Regions from separate parts of the Brevibacillus sp. genome, predicted to be linked through region 1. Evidence: riboswitches for the same ligand, from Rfam matches in the RefSeq annotation. Region 1 holds a riboswitch; each other region holds the start of a gene.
The links. Region 1 has a riboswitch for cobalamin ahead of DEP07_RS14745 (hypothetical protein). Riboswitches for the same ligand answer to the same signal wherever they lie in the genome.

Region 1 (4,841 bases):
CACATAGTCTGCGATCTCCTCCAGCAACTGGTCTGTTTTGGTGCGATCATTCATTTTCAACAAGCGACTCATTCCTTTCTGCTTGGATTGGATTTAGGCGTGGCGTTGGCCGATGTAGTTGACCCGTGGACGGAAAAGGCGGTTGTGGCTATGCTGCTCGATGACGTGTGCGCACAGCCCCACTGTTCTTGCGCTGAAAAAGATCGGTGTGTACAGCGGAATCGGAATCCCCAGCATCCAGTAAACCGGAGCGGCATAGTAGTCGAGATTCGGGTAAATGCCCTTCTCGCGCTCCATGATTTTTTCGCCTGCCTCGCACATCTGGTACAGCAAGTCGTCGCCTTTTGCATCACACAATTGCTTCAGGGCGTCCTTCATCATCAGTGCGCGCGGGTCGATCTTTTTCATGTACACGCGGTGCCCGAAGCCCATGATCCGCGCCTTGTTGGCCAGCTTGGACTCCAGCAAAGCTTCAAACTCCTTGACCGAGCCTGCCTCAAGCAGCATGTGCATCACCGCTTCGTTCGCGCCGCCGTGCAAGTTCCCTTTCAAGGAAGCGACCGCCCCGGTCAACGCCCCGTACAAATCCGACATCGTCGAGGCAATGACGCGTGCCGTAAACGTCGAATTAGGCATCTCATGCTCGCTGTACAAAACAAGCGAACGGTCGAAGATGGCTTCTTCAAAGTCGGACGGGATTTTGCCCGTGATCATGTACAGGAAATTCGCACTGTACGACAGCTCCGGCAGCGGCGCGATCAGCGCTTCCTTTTGAATCACGCGGTAGCTGTTGGCGACGATGTTCGGCACTTTGCCCAGCAGCTTGTAAGCCCGCTCCTTGTTGGCTTGCGCCGTGCAGTTGTCCAGTTGGCTGTCGTATCCGGCAAGCGCAGAAAGCCCGGTGCGCAAGCCGTCCATCGGATGCGTTTTTTCCGGCAGCAGCTTGAGCATGTCGAATACTTGGTTCGGTATGTCGTACTCGGCTTTCAGCTTTTCTTCCACTTCGCGCTTTTGCTGTTCGTTCGGCAACGATTCTTCCAGCAAAAGATGGACGATATCCAAGTAACGATGCGCTTTGGACAGCTCGATCAAATCGTACCCTTTGATGACGATTTCCCCTTGCTTCGTATCCAAAAAGGAAATGCTCGTTTCCGCAGCGACTACACCTTCCAGACCTGGAAAAAACTTTTCTTCAGCTCCCATTCTCTTCATCCTCCGCCCCGATTAAGTTGACCTTTAGACGTTGATAAGCCTTGTCGAGATTGTGCAAAAGCTTTTCTTGATCTGCCTGATTTTCTGCTCGCCTGATGACCTCTGCTTTTAATTTCGCGTAATGCGCTTTGATCGCGCTCGGGTTCTCTATCGTCAAGTTGTTCATAATGCACGCCTGAAAATCGTTGGTGAAATACTCCACCGTTCCAAACAAAAAATCACTCATCCGTCACGTACCCTCCTGAAAATCCGCACAAAAAAACAACTTCCGCAGAAGTTGTTAAGAGGCGAATGAATACCGAAATAAGCATGCTGATTGTGAAAATCAAAAACACGCCTATCCATCTCGCACTTAACACCCCCTATCCTCGTAGGTATTGATGTTGCGCTCAAACAGGCAGGTCTCCTGGCTTATGATCATCGCTTTTCGAACCTTCCCATTTTCGGCTGGCGAAAACAGTGGTATCTTCGAATCGCTCCCAATTACAGTTGCGGGACAGCGTCGGATTCGAACCGAACTTCCCTTTTAAGCAGATAAAAGTGTTGAATTTATCTGCACCTGTTTGTACACGTATGAAGTTTGCTCTCAATATATCAGTTATTTTGAAAATTAACAATTCTTTTCTTTGCTAAATATTGGATATTTCAGCCATAGAAAAAGCCAGCCCATCTACTGACAGGCTGGCATCATGGCCGAGCGGATTACCCGATGATCTTCGTTTTCTTCGCATTTTCCATCGATTTTTGAATCAGCCCGCTCAGCGGTCGTTTCAAGGCCAGCGCAATAAACAGACTGATGCCGATGAAGCCGCACAGCATGAGAATATCCCGAATCGCCGTCTCCCAGAGGACGCCCCCGACCCCTTCACGCAACAAACTGATCGCGTAGGTGAACGGCATAAACGGATTGAGTGCCTGGAAAAAAGGCGCCGTCATGCTGATCGGGAACGTGCCCCCGGAGCTGGAAAACTGGAAGACCATGAAAATGATCGCGATACCCTTGCCGACATTGCCGAATACCGACAACAGCGTATACGTGATCGTCACGAACACCATACTGACGAGCATCGCGAAAAGGACAAACGGAACTTTGTCCGCCACATACGCTTCCAAAATGTAAAAGTCACCGAGCGTAATACACAGTGCCTGGAACAGCCCGATTGTCACGAATGTGCCCAGACGGCCAAGGTACAGCTGGTACGGCTTGTAGCGTCCGTCCGGGTTCTCCGGGTCTGGTTTGAGCAAAGAAATCAGCAAGGTCGCTCCTACCCATAGCGACAATACTCCGTAAAAAGGCGACATTGCCGAACCGTAGTTGGGAATCGGATATTTGCGGTTTTCCTTGATCTGCACCGGACTTGCCAAAAACTCGCTCTCTCGCTTGATATCCCCGCGCAGCAGCTTGGCGAGATCGGCAAAGTGATTGTTCGCCTCGACCTCTCTCAGCTTGTCCGCCGCTTGCGCAATCGCACTCTCCAGCTTGGGCAGATCATCGCGCACCAGCTCGGCTACCCTGTGGACGCCGTTCTCCACCTCCGGCAGCTTGTTACGGACAAAGTCAGCCAGCTTGGTCAGCTCCGCCTCGGCTTGCGGCAAATCGTTTTGGATGAAGCCAGCCGCCTGGTCGAGCTTTTGCTTGATTTCTGGCAAATGCTGCTTGAGGAACGGCGCTGCCGTGTGGATCGCTTTGGCAAACGCTTCGGACTTGCTTTGCAACGTTTGCGCCAGTTCATGGACCCGCGCCTGAATCTGCGGCAGCTCCTGCTCGATTCGTTTCAGTTCGGCCAGCCCCAGCTCCAGTCCGGCTTTTGTCTCTTTCAAAATCGCCTCGATATCCGGCAGCCTGTCTTTTGCTTTTTGCAGCAGTTCGGCGGAATCGCCCACGACTGTTTTCAGCTTTTCGATGCCCTCCGCGATTTTCGGAACGATTTCGCTATCGTAGCGCGCCAGGATGTCTCCCAGCTCCGCACTCGTGTTTTTCGCCAACTGATTCAGACTCTCGATCAAGTCTCTTGCGGGCTTTTTCCCGTCTGCCAACGCTTTCGCTATCGTATCGAGAATCTCGATTTGCCGATGCATTTTCTCTTCCAGCTTATGGAGCCGCTCGGAAAAAGGCGTCAGCGGCTGCCCCGGAATGTAGCGGTTCAGCTTGTCGACCAGCGCAGAGGTGTGTTCGACGATACGCGCAGCTTTGCCTAGCTTGTCAGACACAGCCTGCACTTCGGCAGCTGTAGGCAACCGTTCGGGATTGATTTGCAGCAGCCTGTCTGTCAGTTGCACAAGCGCATCGGACGCCTGCTGAGCCAAAATGAGATTTTGCTTGATGAGCGGAGCGATTGTTTCAAAAGCGCCGTCATGCGCCGTGAAAAATTGATTGAGCCGATCGGCAAAATCGACTCCCTTGTCAGCCAATTCTCCGATGCGCGGCAAGGCGTTTTGCGCCGCCGAAACTATCTCAATTGCCTGACTGGCCTTTTGCGTGGCCGTAGTCACCGCATTGGTCACTTTGCCGAAGTTTTGGTCCAGCTCGACGATGCGCCCGACCGCCTGATCGATCATCGGCAGCTTTTCTTCCATCGCGATGACGGCGGAAGCAGCGTCGTTGATGCGCGGCCAGTTTTGCTGAATCTTCAAAAGAGCATCGGCCGCCTGGTTAATCTCGGGGATGCGCTTCTCCACTTCCGGGATGATTTGCGCTTTTTCATGAATGTCCGGCAGCTTTTTTTCGATCTCCAACACTTTCTGACCTGCCGCATGAATCTCCGGGAGCTTGCTTTCCAGTTCGAAAATGCCGCTCTCGATCTTGCGAATGGTCGGCAACTGCTCCTCCAGCTTCACGCCAATCTCCGTCAGCTTGGTCAAAAGCGCTTCGCTGACCGCTTCCGTGAAGCTCTCGTTGATCTGCTTGGCAATCGCCGATACACCCGAAGAGGTGATTTTCGGAGCTACGGCATTCACTTTTTCGTTGACGGTATAAATGACTTCGGGCCTGTCCAGCCGACCATTGACGATTCCGGTAATCTTTTCGGAAAAGTCGGCGGGAATCAGGATGCTGGCGTAATAATCGCCGCGATCCACGCCGCGTTCGGCTTCTTCCTTCGTCACGAACGTCCAGCCCAGCTTTTCATTGTGCTGCAAGCTTTTTAGCAGCTCTTCCCCGATATTGATCTCTTTGTCCATCACTGTCGCGCCCTTGTCTTCGCTCGTCACCGCAACCTTTACCCCTTGGGTATTGGCGTACGGGTCCCAGACTGACTTGATGTTCACCCAGTCGTACAGGCAAGGAAGCAGGATGATCGCGATGATCAGGAAAATCCCCGTCGGTACTTTGAAAATATTGATCCAGTCCGTCTTGTAAATCTGCCATATAGAGCGCATGTGTGTACCACCTGATTAATTAGGAATGAAGGGCGTCAAACACTTACATGACAGTCTACCATAAAAGGAAATTAGCGGGAAGGAAGCTGCCAATAGTAGCATTGGCCCCTGTCCGTCATTTTATGATTTTGCGGGCTGTGCCTTTTGGCGATCAGGCAGCGGCGCATAGAGCGAAAAAACCGCCTGTTTTGCTAGTTTCGCAAGACAGACGGCTCCTCTTGGGTTATTTTTGCCTGCATGTGCTATGTTCG
Region 2 (4,841 bases), on a different contig from region 1:
TTCGTCCGAGCAGCGCGCATTTTTTCCCTTCTGGAATGCCCAGGGACAGTCCGCGCAGCACAGGGCCGCGGCCACCCGGATAGGCGTAGTGCACGTCAGCAAATTCCAACAGCCATGATGTCAAAGCATTATCCCCCTGTCCACCACTCCAGCAAAATCAGCAGAACACAGCCTGCTATCGACTCCCATTCATATCGTCTGGAGCGGGAATGACTATGCAAAGAAAGCACCTGCAAGCTTTCCCCGAAGCCTCTGGCTGCCATCCCTTTGTACAACGCATCGTATTTGCGCATCGCCCTGACGAACAGCTGGGCAGCCAGACCGCCGATGTCGCGCATCGTCGCGCGAAATCCCCGGTGCCCGCCACGCGAGCGCTGAGCAATCCACAACTGATGGGAGACGCCGAGCAACACGAAAATAAAGCGGTACATAATCATCAGCAAATCCGTAACGATGACCGGAAGCCGCAGCTTGCGCAACACCTGCAAAATCTCGGCAAACGGCACCGTAAACAAAATAAAGGAAAAGCAGGCAAGGCTGGCCATCGTTCGCCAAAACAGCACCCACACCTTGCTGATGGCGCTCGCTGGAACGTAAATCAAATAAGGGCCGACATGCCACGCCACTGCCATCTGAGTCACAGGAGCTGTCTCCGCCCTTGTCGCTTCCAACAGAAGTGCAGGCAAACCCAAAACAAAGAACGAGAGAGACAAAAGAAGAAATCCGAAATAGAAACGGACGGGAATACGGGCATATCCGATCACCCATACTCCCATCCAAATGCAAATCGCCATTTGCAACCACTCATGTCCTGTCAAAACGAGCAAAATCAACGCGCTCGCAAACAGAAGCTTGTGTTCCGGCGGCAAAAATCTCAGACGGTTTTGATACGAAAGAGAGTCAAGCTGCTGCCAGTTCATTTTTTGTTTTTATCCAGCCGACCTTTGTACAAGCCCATCGCATAGCCGACAATGCCCGCTCCCAATGCCGCTTGCACGGCAAACAGCAAGCTCTCCGTCTCGCCTCCTGGCGGTTCAAGCAGCGGCTGGAACCACGGCTCGTACGCAGGGGCAATCTCCTTGATCGCTTCCTCTGCCGCTCCGTCCGCTCCGCCGAACTCCGAGTCCTGCACCAAAAGCAACGGCACGATCGCAAGCACGACGACACCCAGGAGCAGCAGCCAGTTCATTCCTTTTTTCACAGCGATTCCTCCCGTTTCAGCAAGCGCAGCTCCGCCAGCTCTTTTGCATTGTAAGATTGAAGCCAGTTCCAGACGAGCACGGTCAGAAGCCCCTCGCTGATCGCCAACGTAATTTGTGTGATGGCAAAAATGCCAGCGAACTTGGCGAAAGAAGCCAATACCCCGCCAGACTCAGCCGGAAAAGCCAGCGCCAACTGAACAGATGTCACTACATAAGTCGCCAGGTCAGCAAGAGCTGCCGCAGCGAAGACAGCCAAACGTTGTCCTCCGTTGGCACGGACAATCAGGCGGTACACCCCGTAAGCCACCATCGGCCCGACAACCGCCATCGAAACGGCGTTGGCGCCAAGCGTGGTCAATCCGCCATGCGCCAACAGCAAGGCTTGGAACAACAGCACCAGACTGCCCAGCACAGACATCACCCACGGGCCGAACATGATCGCCCCAAGTCCTGTTCCGGTAGGATGGGAGCTGCTTCCCGTCACCGAAGGAATTTTCAAAGCAGACAGCACGAAAGCAAAGGCACCTGATACGCCAATAAGCAGCTTCATTTGCGGGTGTTCTTTGACGATTTTGTTTAACGAACGAATGCCAAGAATGAAGAACGGAATAAATACTACCCACCAGAACAACGCCCACGACAGCGGCAAATACCCTTCCATAATGTGCATCGCGTAAGAAGTTTGCGGTTCATTTACGAGAAAATAAAGAACAAAGCCCGCAATCAATAAACAGGTCGAGACAAAGCGTGATCGATTCAAGGCAACTTCTCCTCCTTTGCTGTTCTTTTTACCGTTTTTTCCAATCAAAAAAGCCCCATCCGATAGCAGACGAGGTATGCGCACAAAACAATAGACATGAACTTCTGTCCAATTGCTCCGTATTCACCGCTCCTTTCCGCGAAGGTCTCCAGGGTGTGGCAAGTAGGTAGGTCTCCTGGCTTTCAGATCGATGCGCTCTTTGTCCTTCCCCATATGAATATGAGTGGAACTTCATCAAAGAGAACTCCCTGATTACAGTGGCGGGACCGCTCGGGACTTTCACCCGATTCCCTGTTACCCTTCGTGCTTATGCACACAAAGGCACCTATTGCCGACAATATCCAATTGTTTGACAGTTCTTGCTTGTCCTACATTATTATACTCAATCGCCCAATCCAGCGTAAAGCTTATTATCAAAAGGCTCCTGCAACCGATGACCTTTTGGCGAATGTCATTGACTGCACGAGCCTTGTTTTTGGTTCTACGTTTTTGATTCTACGCTTTCGCGTCCACGCCAACCGCTTCGCTGATGTGGGAAAAGCCGTCCCGCTGCATCAGCTTGAGCAATTGCTTGTTGATCTGCTTCGAAATGCCAGGCCCTTGATAAATCATGCCAGTATAAACCTGAACCAGGCTGGCGCCCGCGCGTATTTTCTGATAGGCGTCTTCTCCGGTAAAAATGCCTCCGACACCGATAATCGGCACTTTGCCTCCGACTTCCTGATAAATCTCTTTCACCCACGCTGTCGATCGCTCTGTCAGCGGCTTTCCGCTCAAACCGCCCGCTTCCTCGGCGTACCGATGCCCTTGAACAGCTTCCCGCGACAGTGTCGTATTGGTGGCAATAATCCCGGAAATGCCTTCCGCCACAGCCCCTTGCACGACATCGCGCATATGCTCGTCAGACATGTCTGGAGCTACTTTGAGCAAAATCGGTTTTTTCTGAATGCCGCGCGCTTCCAGCTCAGCCGCTTTCTCGCGTATCGCCCGCACCAGCTGGCGCATGCTTTCTGTCTCCTGCAAGTCGCGCAAATTCGGCGTGTTCGGCGAGCTGATGTTAATGACGAAATAATGGCCGTACGCATAGAGCATGTCCAGACACTTGATATAGTCAGAAGCCGCTTCCTCATTAGGAGTGACTTTGTTTTTGCCAATATTGATCCCGATCGGAACATCGGAATAAGCGTAATCTACCAGATGCTGCGAAGCCAAATACGCACCGTGGTTGTTGAAGCCCATTCGGTTGATCACTGCTTCGTGTTCAGGCAAACGGAACAAGCGGGGCCTCGGATTGCCAGGCTGTCCCTGCGGCGTCAAAGTCCCGATTTCCACAAAGCCGAACCCGAGCGCACCGAGCGCATGATATACTTCGGCATTTTTGTCAAAACCGGCGGCGAGTCCTACCGGATTGGGAAAAGTCATTCCCCACAGCTTTGTCGCCAGACGCTCGTCCTTCAACTGGAACATCATTCTGAGCAAGCTTTTTCCCGGAGCAGAATCTTCCATCAGCTTCAAGGCACCAACCGTTTTTTCATGAATCTCTTCCGTATCCATCTGGAACAGATATTTTCTTATGAGCTTATACATCCCGGCTGCACTCCTTACTCCATTTTTACCTCATTGTAGAATACCACACTTTGTTTCTCGTGGGCTAACCTTTATACGCGATACATATTTCCAGTCGAGCAGACAAACTATAACAAAACCAGCGATTTAAAAGGGGACGTATGTTTCATGAAAGCAGACGGAAAAATCGGGATTGGCCAAGCGATCATGGTCATGATGCTCTCAATCGGAATAACCAACCATGTTACCCTTATTCCTCTGCTGCTCAGCAAAGCTGGGCGCGATGCCTGGCTGAGCGTCATTATTGGCGCCATCCCCTTTGCCGTTTGGGCATACGCCCTGTTTTTCATCAATAGACGGATCAGACAGATGTCGCTGTCCCAGTGGCTTCTTTTGCGATCAGGAAAAACCGTCCGGCATCTACTCCTCGCCCCGATCATCCTTTGCCTGTACTTGATGGCCCTCGTCAATTTAATCGATACGCAAACATGGACTACCGTCAACTATTTGCCGCAGACACCGGAATGGGTGACAGCGCTTGCCCTGATCATTTTGTGCGTGTTCGCCTCTTACGGCGGCATAGCTTCTGTCGGCATTACTTCCGGCATCCTGCTGCCTGCCGTTTCGTTATTGGGCATGTTCGTCGCGTTTGGCAACATTCCCAAAAAAGATTATACCCAGCTTTTGCCGCTGTTCCAGAACGGGCTTATGCCCACCCTGCACGCCATGGTGTTTGTAGGAGGAGGATTTACCGAGCTGTTCCTGTTGCTTTTGCTGCAACACCACATTCGCAAACCGCTTCGCGCCGTCCACTATATCATCATGATCGCGATCGTCCTGGTACTGACCCTCAGTCCGCTTACAGGAGCCATCGCCGAGTTCGGGCCTGTGGAATCGACGCGCCAGCGGTTTCCCGCCTTTGAGCAATGGCGGCTTTTGACGATCGGCAAAGACATCGAGAACATGGAGTTTTTCTCGATTTTCCAGTGGCTGTCCGGGTCGTTTATCCGCATTACGCTTTGCTTGCTGCTGCTCGGGGAGCTGCTCGTCCTGCGCACGAAAAAGCAAAGAAAATACGTCATGTTCGTCCTTGGCGCCAGCATGATCGCCCTGACCAGTCTTCCTTACAGCGACATGCAATTCGTGACGTTTCTCTCGAAGATTTACTATCCTTTTTACTTGCTGGTTATGGTAGTCGTCACACTCATCTTGTTCCTGCTGTCGCTGCGAAAACCAACCAGATTGGAGGATGTGAGCCATGACCCTTGAAGAGGAGCTGCGTGATAGATTTGCGCATTGTGCTGATGTCGTCT
Region 3 (4,841 bases), on a different contig from region 1:
TCGTACATGGCGCTTTTCGCGGTGATGACGTTTTCCGGCAAAAGCTGCACGTTTTTCATCTGGTTCATTACGTAGTCGGAATCAGCCGCCATCTCTTGCTTGGTACGCGCCAGGATGATGACAAAATGACTCGCTGTAGCCAGTTGCTTTTGCGCTCCCCAGGAAACGACAGACAGCTTGTCGCGCAGAGCGCGGTTTTGCACGACGAGAAAGTTCCAAGGCTCAAAACCGAATGAGCTGGGAGAAAGGCGAGCCGTTTCCATAATGAAAGCGAAGTCTTCTTGTGCAACCGTTTTGTCTGCGGCAAATTCTTTAGTGGCGTGTCTGGTTTCGTATGCTTGCAAAATCTGTTCTTTTTGGATCATGTTATCCTCCAGATAAGGTAAGTTATTTTGGGGAAGTCATCGGGTAGAACGGACAAAGGACAGGACGGTTTCGATCAGCTCTGCCTCCTGCTCCCACAGTACCAGGTGCCCTGAAGCGATCTCGTGGTAGCGCGCGTCAGGCAGGAGAGCGGCCATTTCCCTTGTCTGCTCCACAGGCACCATGCGATCGTAAGTCAAGCCGATGGCCAGTGCTGGGGCAGTGACTTTGCCAAGCAAAGGCCGCAGGTTGATGCGAGTGTCAAGTTCGGCCTGTTTGCCAGTACCTTCGGCAAGTGTCGCAGCCAAATTGGCGGTAAACTCATGCAACTGCTCCAACGTTTGAAACGAGCTGTAAAACGCCGGGCTGAGGCCAGTGTGGATGGCGAATTGGGCGAACAGCTCCCGATCCTGGCGGAACAGCTTTTGCCACAGATCGAACTGATAGGCGACAGCGAGATCGCTTTCTACCCAGCCCGCGATCGCTGTCACCGATTGGACTCGCTCCGGGTATTTGGCGGCGATGGCCGTTGCTACGACAGCGCCGAGCGAGTAGCCTACGACATGAAAGTGCGTAAAGCCTTCCTGCATAACTGCCTGCACATTTTGCTCGACCAGATCGTCCAGCTCCAGCCGCTCGCGGTCGTCTTGCGTTTTGCCCGAGCCGCTGTAATTGGGGGTGATGACGGTAAAGTCAGGTGCCAGCGCCTTGCCGAGATTGCCCCACGTGCCTTCGTAACTGCCTCCTGTACCGTGGATCAACAGCACGGCAGGCCCGCTTCCTTCTACTGCATATGCGACGTTTATGGGACCAACCTGAACGAATTTTTCCATGAGGGCCTCCTTGAAATCGTGTTTTACAAAAGTGATCTTACCGAATACACTGTAAAAAAGTAAGTACGCACTTTTTCGTTGAATACTTACCAAAAGGGAAGTGAGAACCATGGGGAACCAACAGGTGATTTATCAAATAAACGGCAAACAGTTTCAGTGTCCGATCGAGCTGTCTGTTTCCATTCTTGCAGGAAGATGGAAAACGACGATTATTTGCCAGCTGCTGAACGGGAAAAAGCGGTACGGTGAGCTGAAGAAAAACATCATGGGCGTGAATCACAAAATGCTCGCGGAACAGCTGCGGGAGCTGGAAGAGTCGGGGATTGTGCTGCGGCATGTGTACCCGGTCGTTCCGCCAAAGGTGGAGTACGAGCTGACAGAGCGGGGAGAGGCACTGCGTCCCGTGATTGAATACTTGATCAAATGGGGAGAGCAGTTTGGCACGCCTGTGGCGGATGAAGTGGAGCCGACTGCCTAAAACTGCTGAAAGCACCGGGCCATAATCGCATACGACAACCATACGACCACCTGAGAACGGCGGATTTTTTTCGGGCGAAGGCAAAAAAGGGAAGGAAGCGGCCGATTTGTTTTTACGGTCCCCCCTCCCTATGAAAATAATGGTATAATCAGCCAAGAATAGCAGGCAGCTAGGTGCCTTTGCGAGAGCAAGGGGTAACAGGGAATCGGGTGAAAATCCCGAGCGGTCCCGCCACTGTAATTGGTGAGTTCTCTTTCCAACATGTCACTCGGTGTGGAGCATAACCATCGGGGAAGACGAAAGAGCGCGATGAGCCAAAAGCCAGGAGACCTACCTAGTTTGTCACACCCGTAATCCTTCGCGGAAAAGGTGAGGTGTAGGAAGAAGCTGCGACAGCTTGTGTCTATTTATTCATGATGTCGACTGATTACTTCTACACGTTTGCCTCGTCCGGCGGGACGGGGCTTTTCTATTGATCACAAAAAGATAGGGAGTGGAAACGATGCTGCAAAAGAACCGGAAAAGCTGGATCGGCAAAGCATGGCTGTTTGGCCTGCTCACGATTTTTTTGGTCGTGACTGGCTGCTCTGCTGCTTCACCGTCATCGTCAACGCCTGCGGAACAGAAAACTGAACAGGCGGTGCCGCAGGAAAAGCAGGAGCTTGCTTTTCAAGATTCCGCAGGGACTGCGATCACGGTAAAGCTACCAGTAGAGCGGGTGGTCGTGCTCAATCGCAACACGGCAGAAGCGATCAAGCTGCTGGGAGCCGAGCAGTACGTGCTGGCTACAGGCGACACGACGGTCAAAAATAACCCGTACCTCGGATTTGACAGCAAGCCGGATGTGGGGGAAACGAAGCAGATCAATCTGGAGCAAATCATCAGCTTGAAGCCGCAAATCGTCTTCGCCTATACGAATCGCCCAGACAAGACGCTGGAGGAAAAGCTGGAGCCAGCCGGAATCAAAGTCGTGCGAATGAACAACTATTTGCCGGAACAGATGGATGAGGAGCTGAAGCTGCTCGGAAAAATTTTTGATAAATCGGACAAGGCAGACGAATTTCTCGCCTGGAAGCATTCGATTGAAAAGCTGTTAGCGGACCGGGTGGCAGGCATCAAGGAGGAAGACAAAAAACAGGTGCTTGCCTTGTCAGCCGGATTTCTCAATACGAACGGGGGCTACCGGATTTTCCCCAGCCAGTCGTTGGACGGGAAGCCAGGAGTAGGGGAAGGCTACGCGACGATTCTGGCTGGCGGGAAAGACGCTGCCGACTTGCAATGGAATCCGGCGGAGGCGTCGACTACGATCATGGTCGACGAGGAATATGTGCTCAAGCGCAACCCGGAGGTCATTACCCTGCACGGCACCTGGCTGGGTGGCTACAATGTGAAGGATACGAAGCCGTTTGAGGAAGCGCTGCGCCATATTATGAGCACGACATCTGTTTCGCGGCTCAAGGCGGGGCAAAGCAAAGACATTTACTTTTTCTACACCAACTTTGTCGGATCGGACAAGCGGTATATCGGCAATCTCCAACTAGCCAAATATTTGTACCCGGATAAATTCCAGGATATCGATCCCGAGCAGTATGCCAAAGAGTATTTTGAAAAATGGTTAGGCGTGCCATACCAAGGCATTTGGCACTATTCGTTCAAAGATGTTCAATGACAGCCAAGGACAACCGCTGAGCAAGCCAGTGCAGCGACCGATCCAGGCCATCTATCACGGGAGCGTGAAAAGCAAGCTGCTCGTTTTGACAAGCCTTTTCCTCCTGCTGGTGTTGCTGACGCTTTACGCAGTCAGTCAAGGGGCTGTAGAAGTTGCGTTGCCTGAGCTTTTGGCTATTTTGTCCGGACGCGCTTCCGATGAGATGACCGCCTACATCGTATACGAGATTCGGCTGCCGCGCATGGTCATGTCGATCATTACAGGAGTTTCGCTGGCATGTGCCGGTGCGATTATGCAGGCGATTTTGCGCAATCCGCTGGCAGACCCTTTTACGCTCGGCGTATCGAGCGGAGCGGCTTTTGGAGCAGCATTGGCGATCGTGGCCGGGACGAGTGTGTTTGGCATCAACCTCGTTTCGAGTGGACAGTGGATGATCGCTCTTAATGCCTTTGTGTTTGGCTGTCTCGCTGTGGGCGCGGTCTACGGCATCGCCAAGCTCAAAAACAGCTCGACGACCGTACTGCTTTTGGCGGGGGTGGCCATTGGGCAACTGTTTTCGGCGGGCGTTTCCGGTTTGAAGTTTTTTTCCAACAACGAAGCGTTGAAAGACTTGGTCGTCTGGCTCATGGGGGGATTTTGGGGAGCAAAATGGCAAGTGCTGCACATTTTGCTGCCGCTCGTGATCATCTCGCTTGTCCTTTTGCTGAAATACGCCTGGGACCTGAACTCGCTATGCGCTGGCGAAGATGTAGCGCGAACGCTCGGCGTCAATGTCAAACAAGTCCGCTGGGTGTGCCTTTTGCTCGTTACCTTGATGGCCTCCGTCACGATTGCCTTCACAGGGATTATCGGGTTCATCGGGCTGGTGGCACCGCATATCAGCAGAATCATCATCGGGACGGATTATCGATTTTTACTGCCGTGCTCTTGCCTGATGGGCGCTTTGCTGTTGCTCTTGTCAGATACGGCGGCCCGCATGGTATTATCTCCGATCGAGATTCCGGTAGGCATCATCACCGCGTTGTTTGGCGCCCCGTTTTTCGTCTATTTGCTGTTGAAAAAGCGCAAGGACTACTGGGCATAAGGAGGACGGTCGGGTGTACATGCAGGTCAAGGATTTATCGATCAAGTACGGAACGAAGATGATTCTGAAGCAAATTCAGATGAACTTGCAAAAAGGCGAGGTCGCAAGCATCATCGGGCCAAACGGTGCCGGGAAAACAACCTTGCTCAAAAGCATGGCGTCGATTATCCCGGTGGAACGAGCGCGGATCTGGATCAAAGACAGAGACATTCGCTCCTATTCGGCTAACGAGTTGGCGAAAACGCTGGGGTACGTGCCGCAGCACACGGCTTTCGGCTATCCGTTAACGGTGTTGGAGACAGTGCTTTTGGGCAGGAAACCGTACATGCAGTGGAACGTGACGGCTCACGATCTGGAAGTAGCGGGAGCAATCATGGAGCGGCTGCAACTTGCGGAAATGGCGCAGCGTTATAT

Region 2: linked by a shared signal. The riboswitch ahead of DEP07_RS14240 (energy-coupling factor ABC transporter permease) and the one ahead of DEP07_RS14745 (hypothetical protein) in region 1 are both predicted to bind cobalamin.
Region 3: linked by a shared signal. The riboswitch ahead of DEP07_RS22870 (ABC transporter substrate-binding protein) and the one ahead of DEP07_RS14745 (hypothetical protein) in region 1 are both predicted to bind cobalamin.

The regions. Positions count from the first base shown of each region.
Region 1 is NZ_DOTK01000047.1:73,198-78,038, forward strand. It holds gene DEP07_RS14735 (bifunctional 2-methylcitrate dehydratase/aconitate hydratase) at 1-54, opposite strand, end outside; gene mmgD (citrate synthase) at 94-1,203, opposite strand; gene DEP07_RS14745 (hypothetical protein) at 1,193-1,438, opposite strand; cobalamin riboswitch at 1,592-1,790, opposite strand; gene DEP07_RS14750 (YhgE/Pip domain-containing protein) at 1,915-4,590, opposite strand; gene DEP07_RS14755 (FecCD family ABC transporter permease) at 4,833-4,841, opposite strand, start outside.
Region 2 is NZ_DOTK01000045.1:188,168-193,008, forward strand. It holds gene DEP07_RS14225 (energy-coupling factor ABC transporter ATP-binding protein) at 1-124, opposite strand, end outside; gene cbiQ (cobalt ECF transporter T component CbiQ) at 129-920, opposite strand; gene DEP07_RS14235 (energy-coupling factor ABC transporter substrate-binding protein) at 917-1,201, opposite strand; gene DEP07_RS14240 (energy-coupling factor ABC transporter permease) at 1,198-1,962, opposite strand; cobalamin riboswitch at 2,111-2,306, opposite strand; gene DEP07_RS14245 (quinone-dependent dihydroorotate dehydrogenase) at 2,458-3,549, opposite strand; gene DEP07_RS14250 (GerAB/ArcD/ProY family transporter) at 3,697-4,797, shown strand; gene DEP07_RS14255 (spore germination protein) at 4,787-4,841, shown strand, end outside.
Region 3 is NZ_DOTK01000078.1:37,187-42,027, reverse strand. It holds gene DEP07_RS22885 (NAD(P)H-dependent oxidoreductase) at 1-362, opposite strand, end outside; gene DEP07_RS22880 (alpha/beta fold hydrolase) at 402-1,196, opposite strand; gene DEP07_RS22875 (winged helix-turn-helix transcriptional regulator) at 1,306-1,674, shown strand; cobalamin riboswitch at 1,829-2,026, shown strand; gene DEP07_RS22870 (ABC transporter substrate-binding protein) at 2,177-3,343, shown strand; gene DEP07_RS22865 (FecCD family ABC transporter permease) at 3,372-4,427, shown strand; gene DEP07_RS22860 (ABC transporter ATP-binding protein) at 4,447-4,841, shown strand, end outside.